2 regions of the Sellimonas catena genome follow, and region 1 is predicted to be linked to the other one. Evidence: riboswitches for the same ligand, from Rfam matches in the RefSeq annotation. Region 1 holds a riboswitch; the other holds the start of a gene.
What was found. Region 1 has a riboswitch for glycine ahead of glyA (serine hydroxymethyltransferase). Riboswitches for the same ligand answer to the same signal wherever they lie in the genome.
Positions count from the first base shown of each region.

Region 2: linked by a shared signal. The riboswitch ahead of Selli1_RS00410 (GrdX family protein) and the one ahead of glyA (serine hydroxymethyltransferase) in region 1 are both predicted to bind glycine.

Region 1 covers NZ_BSBO01000003.1:133,173-142,143, forward strand. Annotated here, with positions in the region: gene rpoC (DNA-directed RNA polymerase subunit beta') at 1-1,259, shown strand, start outside; gene Selli1_RS02600 (C1 family peptidase) at 1,429-2,766, shown strand; gene Selli1_RS02605 (HD domain-containing protein) at 2,802-3,371, shown strand; gene Selli1_RS02610 (AEC family transporter) at 3,382-4,290, shown strand; glycine riboswitch at 4,531-4,633, shown strand; gene glyA (serine hydroxymethyltransferase) at 4,756-5,997, shown strand; gene gcvT (glycine cleavage system aminomethyltransferase GcvT) at 6,012-7,100, shown strand; gene gcvH (glycine cleavage system protein GcvH) at 7,124-7,504, shown strand; gene gcvPA (aminomethyl-transferring glycine dehydrogenase subunit GcvPA) at 7,525-8,844, shown strand; gene gcvPB (aminomethyl-transferring glycine dehydrogenase subunit GcvPB) at 8,838-8,971, shown strand, end outside.
Region 2 covers NZ_BSBO01000001.1:67,091-76,061, reverse strand. Annotated here, with positions in the region: gene Selli1_RS00430 (DUF5716 family protein) at 1-537, shown strand, start outside; gene Selli1_RS00425 (hypothetical protein) at 512-1,276, shown strand; gene purB (adenylosuccinate lyase) at 1,369-2,799, shown strand; gene Selli1_RS00415 (alanine/glycine:cation symporter family protein) at 3,068-4,480, shown strand; glycine riboswitch at 4,635-4,732, shown strand; gene Selli1_RS00410 (GrdX family protein) at 4,846-5,229, shown strand; gene Selli1_RS00405 (glycine/sarcosine/betaine reductase component B subunit) at 5,300-6,580, shown strand; gene grdB (glycine reductase complex selenoprotein B) at 6,599-7,906, shown strand; gene trxB (thioredoxin-disulfide reductase) at 8,019-8,963, shown strand.

The sequences.
Region 1 (8,971 bases):
GAGAAGGCAATGTGATTGTCAAAGCAAATCACATGATTACGCCGAAACGTGCGGCTGCGATCGTAACAAAAGGTGTGGATGAAAACGGCAACGAGATCAAAAAGGTGAAGATCCGTACCATCCTGACATGTAAATCCCATCTGGGTGTCTGCGCAAAATGTTACGGCGCCAACATGGCAACAGGAGAGCCGGTACAGGTCGGCGAGGCAGTCGGAATCATCGCTGCCCAGTCCATCGGTGAGCCTGGTACACAGCTTACAATGCGTACCTTCCATACAGGTGGAGTTGCCGGTGACGATATTACACAGGGTCTTCCTCGTGTCGAAGAGCTTTTCGAGGCAAGAAAGCCAAAGGGACTTGCAATCATTACAGAGTTCGCCGGAAAAGCAACGATCAACGATACAAAGAAGAAACGTGAGATCATCGTTACCAACAATGAGACAGGGGAATCCAAGGCATACCTCATTCCGTACGGTTCCAGAATCAAGATTCAGGACGGCGTGGAACTGGAAGCCGGAGACGAGCTTACAGAAGGTAGTGTCAACCCGCACGATATCCTGAGAATCAAAGGTCTGCGTGCTGTACAGGATTACATGATTCAGGAAGTGCAGAGAGTATACCGTCTCCAGGGTGTAGATATCAACGATAAGCACATCGAAGTCATTGTGCGTCAGATGCTGAAGAAAGTCCGTATCGAGGAGAACGGAGATTCCGAATTCCTTCCGGGCACTATGGTAGACGCCCTTGAGTTCGAAGACAGAAATAAAGAACTCGTGGCTGAAGGTAAAGAGCCGGCAACAGGAGAGCAGATCATGCTTGGTATTACCAAGGCGGCACTTGCTACAAACTCCTTCCTGTCCGCAGCTTCCTTCCAGGAGACAACAAAAGTCCTCACAGAAGCAGCCATCAAAGGAAAAGTCGATCCGCTGATCGGTCTGAAAGAGAACGTTATCATCGGTAAACTGATTCCGGTTGGTACCGGTATGAGCAAATACCGCAATATCAAGCTGAATACAGATGCGATGATCGAAGCTCAGAAAGAAGAAGAGGCACGCCTCCGCAGAGAAGCTGAAGAAAAGGAAAATGCAAAAGAAGACGAGAAAGCAGAATCCGAAGCAGCTGAGGAGGATACAGAGATTCTTGGTGCAGATCTGGATCTGACAGAAGAACCGGAAGCGGAAATAGCTGAAGAGACGGCAGAGGAAGTTTCCGAAGAAACATCCGAAGAGGAAAGCCAGGAGACAGAAACAGAAGAATAAGAACGATCTGTAGAATAGTTTACTCAGGTAAAGCATAGCGCCCTGCGGGAAATCCCGCAGGGCGCTTATATTTTGACCCTGTAAAGCAAGTGTCGGGTATTTCGCCGTTTTCAAATTCGTGCTATACTATAGGGTAAAGACAAAAGAAAAAGGGAAAGGATGATGAAAAATGAATCAGTTTCAAGGATTGACAACAGATGATATTTCAGGCTTTGAGGAGAAGTATGCGGGCAGTGCGCTCTGCCGTGCGATGACGAACGCGCTTTATAAACATTCGGTAAAGGATGCGGCTTTCTGTCATGCGGGACTTGCCTCCTCACAGTATGCGTTTTCGATTGATATTCCGACGCTTCCGGTGACGAATCAGAAATCCAGCGGACGGTGCTGGATTTTCTCTGCACTGAATGTGCTGCGAGAAGTAACAGCGAAGAAATGTAATCTGGATAAATTTGAGCTTTCTCAGAACTATACGGCATTCTGGGACAAGTTTGAAAAGGCAAATTACATGCTTGAGAGCATTATTGATCTGGCGGACCGTCCGACAGATGACCGGACTGTATGCCACATTCTCTCTGAAGGCGTAGGAGACGGAGGACAGTGGGATATGTTTGTCAACCTTGTGGAAAAGTACGGGGTTGTTCCGAAGAGTGCAATGGAGGAGACGTATCAGAGCAGCAATACAGGAGCGATGAACGCCCTTCTGAATTCCAGACTGCGCCTGTGTGCGGAAAAACTTCGTGAGACAGTCAGAAGCGGAGGAGACGTGCAGGGAGAAAAGAAAGCGATGATGTCTGAGATTTACAGTTTCCTGTGCATGTGCTTCGGAAATCCGCCGAAGAAATTTGACTTTGAATATGTGGATAAGGATAAGAAATACCATGTAGTACGTGACCTGACACCAAAATCATTCTATGAAGAATATGTGGGACTGAAGCTTCGTGAAGATTATGTCAGCATCATCAATTCACCTACCGAAGATAAACCGTTTGGAAAGAGCTACACCGTTGACTATCTTGGAAATGTCGCAGAAGGTGCGCCGGTGCGTTACTACAATCTGCCGATGGACACGCTGAAAAGCCTGATTATCCGTCAGCTTTCTGACGGCGAGGTCGTTTGGTTCGGAAGTGATGTCGGCAAATACGGCGAAAGAGACATGGGACTCTGGTGCACGGAGTGCTATGATTTTGAAGGTACCTACGGCATGCAGTTTGATATGGAAAAAGGTGCCGGACTGGACTACCGGGAAAGCGCAATGAACCATGCGATGGTGATTACCGGCGTAGATCTGGACGAAGAAGGCAATGCACGGAAATGGAAAATCCAGAACAGCTGGAGTGATGAGCACGGGGAAAAAGGATACTATCTGATGAGTGCGGACTGGTTTGACCGGTATGTATACCAGGCAGTGATCAATAAAAAATATTTGACAAAAGAGCAGCTTGAGGAAGCGGCCGGGGAACCGGTTCATCTGAATCCGTGGGATCCGATGGGAACACTGGCACAGTAACATAATTCAAAGAATAGATTCAGGAGGAAAGAACAATGGCGGTTACACGTGATCAGGCATACGAGATTTTACATAAATACATGGAAGGAGAACGCTATCTGGAGCATTCTTATGCAGTGGAGGCGATCATGCGGGGAGTCGCAGAGAAGCTTGCTCCTGAAGAAGTAGAATACTGGGGCGTGGTGGGGCTCCTTCATGATCTGGATGAGGAACATTGTGAATGGAAGGAGCACCCGGAGACCCATGGACCGACATCAGTGGAAATCCTGAAGAAGGAAGGAATTGACGATCCGGTACTGTTTGACGCGATCTGTGCCCACAATCCGGAAAGCGGTGTGAAAGCAAAAACAAAACTTCAGTATGCGATTCTTGCATCCGATCCGATGAGCGGTTTTTTGAAAGCCATTGCTCAGATCTATCCGGATAAAAAGATTGCAAGCGTCAAACATAAATCTGTGCTCAAACGTTTCCGTGAGCTTCGGTTTGCAGCCGGTGCCAACCGCGACTATATGGAAGCGATTGAATTTACGGGCATGGATTTTGACGAATTTATCGACATTGCACTGGAAGCAATGCGCGGTATTGCGGACCGGATCGGATTGTAGGAGCAGGCGGATGGTATTTGAAAATATGCTGACGATGCAGGGGATGATGTTCTTCTTTGTGATCGTTGGATTTATCGTAAGAAAAAGAGGAATAGTAGGCACGACAGGAAGGTTGAACATGGTGGATCTGTGTCTGTATGTGCTGCTGCCGTTTAACATTTTTCATGCGTTTCTTGTACAGCCCCATCATGATGTCTGGAAGCCGGTTGTCATGACGGTGCTGTTATCCGTGCTGTATAATATGATATCTGTGGCGTCAGCGTTTCTGTTGTACAAAAAAACAGATGAGGAAAAGAGAAAGCCGCTCCGGTACGGGACGATTGTTTCTAACGGCGGCTTTCTGGGAAATCCGGTAATTGAAAGTATTTACGGGACGTCCGGGCTTTTGTATGCGTCAGTCTTCATGCTCCCGGTCCGGGTGGTCATGTGGTCGGTTGGCGTCTCCTGCTTTCTGCCGGGCCGGAAAAAGAATGTGCTGAAAAAGGTTGTCACTCATCCTTGCATTGTTTCGATTTATCTGGGGCTGATCGTCATGTTTCTTCCGGTATCCTGGCCGGACTTCTTTACCCGGGCGGTGGAGGGATTGAGCAGCGCCAATACGCCGATGAGTATGATGCTGATCGGAATGATGCTGGCGGAGATGGATCCAAGAGGATTGATTGACCGCACCATGGTATTTTATGCGGCAGTCCGCCTCGTATTGATCCCGGCGGTTGTATTTGCCGTGACAGCTCCTCTTCCGGTGAATCCGGTGCTGCGGGGGATTACCGTAATCATGTCCGGAATGCCGGCTCCGGTCACAACGGCGCTTCTTTCTTCCAAGTACCACGGGGATGAACGGTACGCGACAGGGATGATTTTCCTCAGTACCCTGTTGTCGCTTCTGACACTTCCGCTTTGGTGCCTGGCACTTGGCTAAAGAGGAAAAAGCATAGAAAAAAGCGATAAACAAGAAGAAATTGTCCACAAAATAACTGTCAAAATATTAACTGATAAGTTTATTTTTTAACACTTGACTCTGGAGTGTGTGAATTTTATAATAACTTTAAAGTTGAATGATGAACCTGTGAGATACCACTATGGCGCAGTGTGCGGCGCGGGAATGATAGCCGGAGCCGAAGGGGCATGCAAGAAACTCTCAGGCAAAAGGAACAGGTTCGGACAACACTCTGGAGAACAATATGATTGTACCGAAGAAGTAATCTGGCGTGCAGCACAGCACTGCTGGATAATCTTTCAGGTAAAAGGACAGAGGCAGATGAAAGGACTTCTCATGATGGAGAAGTTACTTGATCTGCTTTTTTTGTTGCCCCGGATTTTCGGCCGGAATCCGTATCGACAGAAAAAGCAAGAATATTGATTTGAGGAGGAAATACGTATGAGTATGGTAGGAGATGTTACGAACTACATCAAAGAGTACGATCCGGAAGTCGGCGGGGCTCTGGAACAGGAACTTGGAAGGCAGAGAAGAAATCTGGAGCTGATCGCATCGGAAAATGTAGTAAGCCCGGCGGTGATGCTTGCGATGGGGACAGTACCAACAAACAAGTATGCGGAAGGATATCCGGGGAAACGGTATTACGGAGGCTGTGAATATGTAGATGTGATTGAAAATCTGGCAATCGAGCGTGCAAAACAGCTGTTTGGATGCGAACATGCCTGTGTGCAGCCACATTCGGGGGCAAGCGCCAATATTGCGGTTTATCAGGCCTTTCTGAAGCCGGGAGATACGGTGATGGGACTCAATCTGGACCATGGCGGACACCTGACCCACGGCTCACCGGTGAATATGTCCGGAATTCTTTATCATTTTGTACCATACAGCATCAATGAAGAAGGATTTCTGGACTACGATGAAATCCGAAAGACAGCACTGGAATGCAAACCGAAGATGATTGTTGCAGGGGCGTCTGCATATCCAAGAGAGATCCGGTTTGACCGGTTTGCGGAGATTGCGAAAGAAGTGGGCGCCGTTTTGTTTGTGGATATGGCGCATATTGCCGGACTGGTTGCGGCCGGACTCCATCAGAGCCCGGTTCCTTATGCAGATGTGGTGACAACGACCACCCACAAGACGCTGCGGGGACCAAGAGGCGGCATAATCATGTGCAAGGAAGAACACGCAAAGGCCATCAACAAGGCGGTATTTCCAGGAACCCAGGGTGGGCCTTTGATGCATATCATCGCCGCGAAGGCAGTCTGCTTTGGGGAAGCGTTAAAACCGGAATTCAAGACCTATCAGGAACAGATTTTAAAGAACGCAAAAGCACTGGCCGAGGCACTGAAGGAAGAAGGCTTTGATCTGGTCAGCGGCGGAACGGACAACCATCTGATGCTGGTCGATCTCCAGAATATGAACATTACCGGAAAAGAACTGCAGCGCCGTCTGGACGAGGTTTATATCACAGTCAATAAAAACGCGGTGCCAAATGACCCGGCAAGTCCGTTTGTGACAAGCGGCATCCGGATCGGAACGCCGGCTGTGACAACACGTGGGCTTAAAGAAGACGAGATGAGAACGATTGCAAAGCTGATCAAGATGGCGGCAACAGACTTTGATACAAAGGCAGACGAGATCCGCAGCACAGTCAATGAAATCTGCGGCAGACATCCATTGTATGAATAAGGAGGACACGGGAGATGGAATTAAAAACACCACTTTATGAAGAACATGTAAAGGCCGGAGGAAAGATGGTTCCGTTTGCAGGTTATTCTCTTCCGGTGCAGTATCCGACAGGAGTGATCAAGGAACACATGGCGGTGCGCACCCGGGCAGGGCTCTTTGATGTTTCCCATATGGGAGAGATTCTCTGCACGGGAGAAGATGCGAAGGCAAATCTTCAGATGCTTCTCACCAATGATTATACGAAGATCAAGGACGGCCAGGCCAAGTACAGCCCGATGTGCAACGAACACGGAGGCACGGTGGATGATCTGATTGTCTACCGGAAATTCGAAGAAGAATACCTGATCGTTGTCAATGCGGCAAACAAGGAGAAGGACTACCAGTGGATGCTGGATCACCAGTTCGGAAACGTGACGTTTACAGATGTTTCCGACCAGTATGCGCAGCTTGCCCTCCAGGGACCGAAAGCCCTTGAGATTTTAAGAAAACTGACGGACGAAGAGAGTATTCCGGAGAAATATTATCACGCAGTGTTTGATGGCAGGGTGGCAGAAATCCCTTGTATCGTTTCCAGGACCGGCTATACAGGTGAGGACGGCGTGGAGCTGTATCTGGCGGCAGAATATGCGCCGCAGATGTGGAACGCGCTTCTGGAAGCCGGGAAAGACGAAGGACTGATCCCGTGCGGACTGGGAGCAAGAGATACCCTGCGGATGGAAGCTGCAATGCCGCTCTACGGACACGAGATGAACGAAGAAGTGACTCCTCTGGAAGCGGGACTTCAGTTTGCCGTAAAAATGGCAAAAGAAAATTTTATCGGGAAGAAGGCGCTGGAAGAAGCAGGAGAGCCAAAGAGAGAACGGATCGGATTGAAAGTGACCGGGCGGGGCATTATCCGGGAAGAGCAGAAGGTTTCGCTGGAAGGCACAGAGATTGGAACGACGACATCCGGCACACACTGCCCGTACCTTGGATATCCGATCGCCATGGCGCTTGTGAAGGCAGGAGCAGTCAGGACAGGAGACAAGGTGGAGGTTGACGTGCGCGGACGAAGCGTGGAGGCGGAAGTTGTAGATCTTCCATTTTATAAAAGACAGAAATAAAAATCAGAAAAGGAGAAACGGATATGGAAATCAGAGAAGAATTAAAGTATGTAAAATCACATGAGTGGGTAAAAGAGGAAGACGGAGTTGCAGTGATCGGGCTGACGGACTACGCCCAGTCAGAGCTTGGAGATCTGGTGTTTGTCAATCTTCCGGAAGAGGGAGATGAGGTGACGGTAGGAGAGGCATTTGGCGATGTGGAATCCGTCAAAGCGGTGTCTGATGTGTACTCTCCGGTATCCGGTGTGGTATGTGAAATCAACGAAAGACTGCTGGATGAGCCGGAATATATCAATGAGGCTCCGTATGATGCGTGGTTTATCAAAGTGAAAGACATCACAGAAAAAGAAGAGCTGCTCTCAGGAGCGGAGTATGAGGCGTTTGTAGAGAGCGAGAAAGAATAACAGAGAGGCGGTGAGTTCGGATGGGCGGCTATGTACCGAATACAGAGAAAGAAAGACAGGAAATGCTGCAGGCGGCCGGATATTCTGACATGGATGATCTCTTTGCGGACATTCCAGAGGAAGTCAGACTGAAAGGGGAGCTTGAGATCCCGGCGGGTATGCCGGAACTGTCTGTCAGAAGAGAAATGGAGAAAATGGCCGGAAAGAACAGGATCTTTCCTACCATTTTCCGGGGTGCCGGAGCGTACCGGCACTATATCCCGGCAGCTGTCACAAACATCACATCCAAGGAAAATTTTGTGACGGCCTATACCCCGTATCAGGCGGAAATCAGCCAGGGAATTCTGCAGTCCATCTTTGAATATCAGACAATGATCTGTGATCTGACCGGGATGGATGCGTCCAATGCGTCAGTCTATGACGGCGCTTCTGCAGCCGCAGAAGGAGTTTCCATGTGCCGGGAACGAAAACGGCAGAAAGTCCTGATTTCACAGACGTCCTCCCCGTATGTGATCCGGACGGTGCAGACCTACTGCCACGGAAATGGAATGCAGGTGGAGCTGATTCCGGAAAAGGACGGGCGTACGGACAAAGAGATTCTCAGAGAACAAATCGATGCACAAACGGCGTGTGTTTACATACAGCATCCCAATTATTACGGAAATCTGGAGGATGCAGAAGAAATTGGACAGATTGCCCATGAAGACGGGGCAAAATATGTGATGGGAGTCAATCCGGTTTCCCTTGGCATTTTAAAAACTCCGGCTGAATACGGAGCGGATGTGGCGGTCGGTGAAGGACAGCCGATGGGACTTCCACTGGCATTTGGAGGACCGTACCTTGGTTTTATGGCATGTACGGACAAGATGATGCGGAAGCTGCCCGGCAGAATTGTCGGACAGACAAAAGACAAAAACGGAAAGACCGGTTATGTGCTGACACTTCAGGCAAGAGAACAGCATATCCGGAGAGAGAAAGCGTCCAGCAATATCTGTTCCAACCAGGCGCTCTGTGCACTGGCGGTGACGGTATACCTGGCGTCCATGGGACCGGACGGACTGAAAGAGGCGGCGGTGCAGTGTGTCTCCAAGGCACACTATCTGGCAGGAGAGCTGGAGAAAATCGGATACCGCACGAAAAATCAGGGGAACTTTTTCCATGAATTTGTGACGGAATCCAGGGTGCCGGCAGGGGAGACCTTGAAGGCTTTGGAGGAACACGGAATTCTGGGAGGATATCCGCTGGATGAGCACCGGATTCTCTGGTGCTGTACGGAGATGAATACAAAAGAAGAAATGGATGAGGTCATCCGGATTCTGAAGGAGGTGCAGGGATGTTAATCTTTGAAAAAAGCAGACAGGGACGCGGATGCAGCATGCTTCCTGCGTGCGATGTGGAAGAGACCAGACTTCCGCAGGAAGACCAGAGACAGAAAGCCCTCCATCTTCCGGAAATCGCAGAGGGGGA
Region 2 (8,971 bases), on a different contig from region 1:
GGATTTGAAAACAACTGGTATCCGAATTCGCAGAAAGTGCTTTGCAATGGACGCAGGGCTTTTATCGGCAATAATCTCTACAGCAAAGGAGCCTGCTACTGCGGACTGAAAAAACGGTCCAATTCTCTTGATGTGCCGACGTATCTGGATGAAACAAAGCTGATGGAGCAGATTTGCCTGAAAATGAGGATCGATGGGGTGGATATCTGGTATCCGATTGTTGAGTTCGGAACACACTGGTATGAAGATACCCGTGAATGGGAGGTGCTCCTTGAAAACACTGAGGATATTGAAATTCATATCGAATCCCTTGCAACAGGCCAGTGGAACGTAGAGACTGTTTCCTTCGCGGGAATGCCGAAACGGAAGGAATATTCCATGAAGCTGATTGTCCGCACGGAATTTGATGACGAGCGTACCTGCCGGCTGAGCTTCAGAGATGCAGGATTTGGAGACTTTTTCCCGGCTACGGACTTCAAGGTAGAAAAAATAATTCATCTGGGAGGTACCAATGGGCAGTTTAATTCTTTGTCATAACAAAAAAGCATCACAACCGTACAAGATTACACGCATTCACAGAAAGATCTATACAATAGAAGAACTGTGCTACTATCTCTGCAATAATCTCTATCTGATTGATTATACGATCATGAATGAAAAAATCTGCGAGTGGCTGTATTCGGAACTGGATATGCGGGAACTGGCAGGAGAACTTCTAGATCTGATCCAGAAAAAGGGGACCATTGAACAGTTCGTGCTCCGCATTCTGGAGCATGCCAGAATTTACTCGGAACCGGAGATGGAACATATCCGGAATGTACTGGACAGACTGAAGGATCAGAAAGAGATTGAACGCAGAAAATATAAGGCGGACAATCTGCTGGAAAGCGGTGAATATGAATCTGCGATTCTTGTCTATCTGTCCATTCTGCAGGATGAGAGAGATGAATCCGCGGGAGAACGGTTTTACGGCAAGGTGTACGGATGTCTTGGAGCAGCTTACGGAAGGGAACTTCTCTATGAGCAGGCAGCGTCCATGTACAGACAGGCATATGAGATCTGTCAGGATGAGACAATGCTGACGGCCTATATCTATGCCTGCTCCAGATATATGCAGGAGGATGAATACCGGAAACTTCTCGAGGAAAATCCGTCTTATTCCCGGACGGCGGACCGGGTAGAGCAGATGATTGAAGAAAAGGAGAGCGGGATGAAAGAAGAAGCGGCGCCGGAGATCCTGGAGAAATGGAAGCATCAGTACCGCCGCTATCTATAGAAACGTATTATATTGCGTTTCTCTTTGTTCTGTAGTATAGTAGGAATGCAAAAAGGCCGACAGGCCGAAACTAAGAAAAGGAGCATGGAAAAGTGAACGACAGATATCAGAGTCCATTATCAGAACGGTATGCAAGTAAAGAAATGCAGTATATTTTTTCTCCGGATATGAAATTCAGAACGTGGAGAAAACTTTGGATCGCTTTGGCGGAAACGGAAAAGGAACTGGGACTTCCTATTACGGACGAGCAGATCGAAGAGCTTAAGGCACATGCGGATGACATCAATTACGATGTTGCGAGAGAAAGGGAAAAGCTTGTGCGTCATGACGTTATGTCCCATGTCTACGCTTATGGTCAGCAGTGTCCGAAGGCGAAGGGAATCATCCATCTCGGAGCGACTTCCTGTTATGTTGGAGATAATACAGATATTATCGTGATGGCAGAGGCATTGAAACTGGTCAGAAAGAAACTGGTCAATGTAATCAATGAGCTTGCCGGCTTCGCGGATCAGTATAAAGCGCAGCCGACTCTTGCGTTTACTCATTTTCAGCCGGCGCAGCCGACGACGGTAGGCAAGAGGGCAACGCTCTGGCTCCAGGAATTTTTGATGGACCTGGAAGATCTGGAGTATGTAAGCGGAACATTAAAGCTTTTAGGTTCCAAGGGAACGACCGGAACACAGGCAAGCTTTCTGGAACTTTTTGACGGAGACCAGGAGACGATCGACAAAATTGATCCGATGATCGCGAAGAAAATGGGCTTCTCGGCCTGCTATCCGGTTTCCGGACAGACTTATTCCAGAAAAGTGGATACAAGAGTGCTGAACATTCTTGCAGGTATTGCTGCCAGTGCACATAAAATGTCAAACGATATCCGGCTTCTTCAGCATCTGAAGGAAGTGGAAGAGCCGTTTGAGAAGAATCAGATCGGCTCCTCGGCTATGGCATATAAGAGAAACCCGATGAGAAGTGAAAGAATCGCATCACTTTCCAGATACGTGATGATCGATGCGCTGAACCCGGCTATTACTTCGGCTACCCAGTGGTTTGAGAGAACACTGGATGATTCGGCAAATAAGCGTCTTTCCATTCCGGAAGGATTCCTTGCCATTGACGGTATTCTGGATCTCTGCCTGAATGTGGTAGACGGACTGGTCGTTTATCCGAAAGTCATCGAGAAGCGTCTGATGTCAGAACTTCCGTTCATGGCAACAGAAAACATCATGATGGATGCGGTAAAGGCAGGCGGGGACCGTCAGGAACTGCATGAGAGAATCCGCGAACTTTCCATGGAAGCAGGAAAGAATGTGAAAGAGAAAGGTCTTGACAATAACCTTCTGGAACTGATTGCGGCAGATCCTGCATTCAACCTGACGCTGGAAGAGCTTCAAAAGACAATGGATCCGGCCTGCTATACAGGACGCGCGAAAGAGCAGGTGGAGGCGTTCCTTGCGAATGTGGTACGTCCGGTACTGGATCAGCATAAAGATGAGCTTGGAATAAAAGCGGAAATAAATGTATAGAACAAAATGACAAAAATTTGGCAATGTGCATAAAAAGTAAAGAAACTATAATTAAGATGCATATTTTAAGGAGGCTGGAACCCCCTGAAACAGTGGGGTTCCGCCTTCTTTTTTTGTGTTGAAGCAGAAAGATAAAATAAAAACTGGATAAAATAAACAAAAAATATATAAAATTCATTAAATTATTGTAAACTAAGCTTAAAAATGGTATGATAGATACATCAGGAAAAAATATTCAAAACATCTATAGGGCAAAGGAGGGGTTGTTATGGAAACATTGAACAACATCGTACTAACTATTCAAGACTATCTGTCGAACTATATCCTGATCGTAGCACTTGTAGGAGGAGGTATCTGGTTTTCCATCCGTACCGGTTTCATTCAGGTTCGTGGCTTCACGGAAGGCCTGAGACGTACATTCGGCGGATTGTTTTCCAAAAAAGGAGAAGCAGGGAAAGACGGAATGAGTTCTTTCCAGGCGCTGGCGACAGCGATTGCTGCTCAGGTAGGAACTGGTAATATTGCAGGCGCTGCGACAGCGATTGCGATCGGCGGTCCAGGTGCTGTATTCTGGATGTGGGTGGCAGCATTCCTTGGCATGGCGACGATCTACTGCGAGGCAATTATGGCACAGAAGTACAAGAAAGTCGGCAGCGACGGAATTATAACAGGAGGACCTGTTTACTACATTCGCGCAGCATTCAAAGGTACATTCGGCAGAGTACTTGCAGCGATTTTTGCGGTACTTCTGATTTTCGCACTTGGTTTCATGGGTAATGCAGTTCAGTCTAACTCTATCGCATCTTCTTTCCATACGGCATTTGGTATTCCGCAGTGGATCACAGGTGTAGTTGTAGCAGTTATTGCATTGTTCATTTTCACAGGCGGAATGAAACGTATTGCAAAAGTTACCGAGCTTATGGTTCCGCTTATGGCGGCACTTTACATTGTCGGTTCTCTGATTATTATTATCTATAACTGGAGAAATATTCCACTGGCATTTGAGCAGATTATTGTAGGCGCATTTGCACCTGATGCCATCGCAGGCGGTGCGATCGGTGCTACAGTTTCCAAGGCGATTACAAAAGGTGTTGCACGAGGACTGTTCTCCAACGAAGCCGGTATGGGTTCCACACCTCATGCGCATGCGGTTGCAAAGGTAGATCATCCGGTAGAACAGGGATTTGTGGCAATGACAGGTGTATTCATTGATACGTTTATCGTTCTTACAATGACAGCTCTCGTTATTGTAACAACTCAGGCACTTCCGAAGTCATACGAAATTGTTGAAGGCGGTTATTCTGCAGCGGCACTCAGCCAGTTTGCGTATTCGACTCTTTATGGAAAAGGCGGAGAGATCTTTATTGCGATCTGTATGTTCTTCTTCGCTTCCTCTACCATTATCGGATGGTATTTCTTCGGAGAAGCGAATATCAAGTATCTCTTCGGACCAAAAGCGGTTCCGGTTTATTCGGTTCTCGTTTGTGTATGCGTAGTACTTGGTTCTCTTGCACAGGTTGACCTTGTATGGAATATGGCAGACTGCTTCAACAGTATGATGGTTGTTCCTAACATTATCGCCCTCTTTGCATTGAGCGGCATGATCAAGAAGACCCACGACGATTACTTTAAAAACTTCCTGCCGAAGCATCCTGAGCTTCAGAGAAAGAAGAAAAAATAACAAAGAGCGTATCAACATGACCAAGAGAAATGGTTTATAGAAAAAAACTATGTGCAAATCGAATAAAAAGCTGGAAATCTATAAATCGATGTGGTATACTCAAAACAGAATTGTGAAAGACATATTCTGCGCATATGACAATTGAATAGTGGGATGATTTTTCCTGCGAGAGAGTTCGCAAATGAACCGCCGAAGATGCAAACCTTACAGACCAAAGGTGAAACTTTCAGGCAAAAGGATCAGGGAAAGGACCACATTCTGAATCGTGTATGACAAATATATCAGGATGACATACATAAGACAGAAGGGCGGCCTTGTATTCTGCTTCGGCGGAAGTCAGCCGTCCTTTTTTAATAGGTGGAGCCATGAAGAAGGATTATAGAATTATAACAAACAACCCGCTCGTTCGTGAAAAGCTCGGGCAGGATCATGATGTGGAGTTTTATGACTGCTCATATGAAGATGTTTTGAAAAAAGTAAAAGAAGAAGTATGTAAAGGGTACAAGCTCTTAACGCATCCGCTTTCCGGAAGTGTTAAGCCGAATGAAACACCTTACAAATCAGTAATGGTTTCCCGAAAGAGCGGCGAGACAGACCTGATGGGAATTGAAATTATCGAACGGGCCATTGCCTCCGTCGGCAAGTTTCAGTTCAAATCGGATAAATATGCGCCGCAGGTTTATGAAGATTTCAGGCTGATTGATTACACATTAATATCCAGTGCACTTCCGTCGGCAGATGCCTGGTAAAAGAAAAAGGCTATAAAGTACTGGGGTACTTTGGGGCATAGATTTCATTATTTAGAAGGAGGGAATTACAGTGAGATTAGAAGTTGGACACATTTTTATCAAGGACATCCAGTTTGGCACTGAGTCTAAAATTGAAGACGGTGTTCTTTATGTATCCGAAGAAGCTGTAAAAGAAGTTGTCCTTGAGGACGAGCACATCAAAAGCGTAAAATTTGACATCGCAAGACCGGGAGAAAGCGTAAGAATCACACCGGTAAAAGACGTTATCGAACCTCGTGTAAAGGTTGAAGGACGCGGAGGAGTTTTCCCGGGAGTTATTTCCAAAGTTGACACAGTCGGCGAAGGAAAAACATACGCATTAAAGGGAATGGCTGTCGTAACAGCAGGTAAGATTGTCGGATTCCAGGAAGGTATCATCGATATGACAGGCCCGGGAGCTGACTACACACCATTCTCCAAACTGAACAACTTTGTAGTTGTATGTGAGCCGGTTGACGGAATCAAACAGCATGAATATGAAGCAGCTGTACGTTTCGCAGGTTTCCGTGTTGCTGTATATCTTGGTGAACTCGCAAGAGAACTCACACCGGATGAAACAAAAGTATATGAAACATATGGAATCAAAGAAGGAATGGAAAAACTTCCGGGACTTCCGAGAGTAGCATATGTACAGATGCTTCAGAGCCAGGGACTTCTGCATGATACATATGTATACGGCGTTGACGCAAAGAGAACACTTTCCACAATCATCAACCCGACAGAAGTAATGGACGGTGCAATCGTTTCCGGTAACTGTGTATCTGCATGTGACAAGAACCCTACATACGTACACGAAAACAACCCGGTTGTACATGACCTCTTTGAAGAACACGGCAAGACAATCAACTTCGTATGCCAGATCCTGACAAACGAAAACGTATACCTTGCTGACAAACAGCGTTCTTCTGACTGGACAGCAAAACTTTGCCGTCTTCTTGATCTGGATGCAGTTATCGTATCTCAGGAAGGATTCGGTAACCCGGATACAGACCTTATCATGAACTGTAAGAAAATTGAAGCAGAAGGCGTTAAGACTGTCATCATCACAGACGAATATGCTGGACGCGATGGAAAATCCCAGTCACTTGCTGACGCTGACGTTGCAGCAGATGCAGTTGTAACAGGCGGTAACGCAAACCAGGTAGTCGTACTTCCGAAACTTGACAAAGTAATCGGAACTCTGGATTATGTCAACACTATTGCCGGCGGTAACGAACACAGCTTACGTGAAGACGGAACAATCGAAGTTGAAATCCAGGCAATTACAGGTGCAACAAACGAAACAGGATTTGGTTACTTAAGCGCCAGATAGTGAAGGAGGAAGAAAAAGATGTTAAAAGTAGTTCATTATATCAATCAGTTCTTCGCTAATATTGGTGGAGAAGAAAAAGCTGATTACCCGGTAGAAGTTCGCGAGGGCGAAGTTGTCGGACCAGGTATGGCATTTAAACAGGCATTCGGAGAAGAAGCAGAAATCGTTGCTACTATCATCTGCGGTGATTCTTACTTCAACGAAAACCTTGACAAAGCAAAAGCAGAAATTATTGAAATCGTTAAAAAATACAACCCGGATGTATTCGTAGCAGGTCCTGCATTCAATGCCGGACGTTACGGTGTTGCCTGCGGTACAATCTGTGACGCTGTACAGGAAGAACTTGGTATTCCGGCAGTGACAGGTATGTACACAGAAAACCCTGGTGCTGATATGTTCAAAAACAAAGTTTACACAGTAGCTACAAAGAACTCTGCTGCAGGAATGAGAAAAGCAGTCGGAAGCATGGCTCCGCTTGCTCTTAAACTTGCAAAACATGAGAAGATCGGTGCTTCCTGTCAGGAAGGTTATATGCCGAACGGTGTTCGTGTAAACTTCTTCGAAGAAAAACGCGGATCCAAACGTGCCGTTGAAATGCTTCTTAAGAAGATCGCCGGCAAACCGTTTGAAACAGAGTATCCGATGCCGACATTCGACAGAGTTGCTCCGAATCCGGCTGTAAAAGATCTTTCCAAAGCAACAATTGCACTGGTTACATCCGGTGGTATTGTACCGAAGGGAAATCCGGATCATATTGAAAGCTCCAATGCTTCCAAATACGGTGAATACAGCATTGCAGGCGTAGATGATCTGACAGAAGAAACATTCGAGACAGCACATGGCGGATACGACCCGGTATACGCAAACGAAGATCCGGACCGCGTACTTCCGGTGGATGTTCTCCGTGAAATGGAAAAAGAAGGTAAGATTGGAAAACTGTATGATAAATTCTATACAACAGTTGGTAACGGAACAGCCGTTGCTTCTGCAAAAGCATTCGCTGAAGAGTTCGCTCCGAAGATGAAAGCTGATGGAGTTGACGCAGTTATCCTCACCTCTACATGAGGTACCTGTACGCGTTGCGGTGCAACGCTTGTTAAAGGCATCGAAGCTGCCGGACTTCCGGTTGTTCATGTCTGCACAGTTACACCAATCTCCATGACAGTTGGTGCAAACAGAATCGTTCCGGCTATTGCCATTCCTCATCCGCTTGGCAACCCGGCACTTGATAAAGACGAAGAATACAAACTTCGTAAAGAAATCGTAGAAAAAGCATTAAATGCTCTTACTACAGAAGTTGAAGATCAGACGATTTTCGATAAATAAGAGTCTGAAAACGCCCTCTTGATTGGCGTCATGTGGAATTCAGCGTCCGGACAGGCCTGCAGCCTTCCGGACGTAAGGATAAAGACATTATAGGAAAGAAGGAGTAAACGTTATGAGCAAAATTTATGACGTAATCATCCTGGGAGCAGGACCGGCCGGATTAGCAGCAGGCCTTTATGCCGGAAGAAGCCGCTTATCCACTCTGATCATTGAAAAAGGAAAAGACGGCGGACAGATTGCTATCACGGATGAAATTGAAAACTATCCGGGACAGATCGTGGAGGGAGAAAGCGGCCCTTCTCTGATCGCAAGAATGACAGAACAGGCTGAGAAGTTTGGCGCAGAGCGTGTGACAGACGTAATCAATGCTGTTGAACTGGATGGCGATGTGAAAAAGCTGAAGAGTGCCAAGGCAGAATATCTTGGAAAAACAGTGATCATTGCAACCGGCGCTTTTGCACGTCCGATTGGATGCAAAAACGAAAAAGAATTTATGGGAAAAGGTATTTCTTACTGCGCAACATGTGATGCCAACTTCTTTGAAGATTTTGAAGTTTTCGTAGTAGGCGGCGGAGATTCTGCTGTTGAAGAAGCGATGTATCTTACAAAATTCGCAAGAAAAGTTACAATCATCCACAGACGTGATGAACTTCGTGCAGCGAAGTCCATTCAGGAAAAGGCGTTTAAGAATGACAAACTCCATTTCTTATGGGATACCGTTGTAGAAGAAGTAAACGGTGACGGTATTCTTTCTTCCATGACAGTTAAGAACGTTAAGACTGGCGAACTTACTACAATCGAAGCAGACGAAGATGACGGAATGTTCGGTGTATTCGGATTTATCGGAACAATCCCTAATTCCAAAATTTTCGAAGGCGTGATCGACATGGACGAAAGAGGATATATCAAATCCGATGAAAACATGCATACAAACATTCCTGGCGTATTTGTGGCAGGTGATGTTCGTATCAAGAGCCTTCGTCAGGTAGTAACAGCTGCTGCAGATGGAGCAATTGCTGCTACACAGGCTGAAAAATATATCAACGAAAACGAATAAGAAGTATT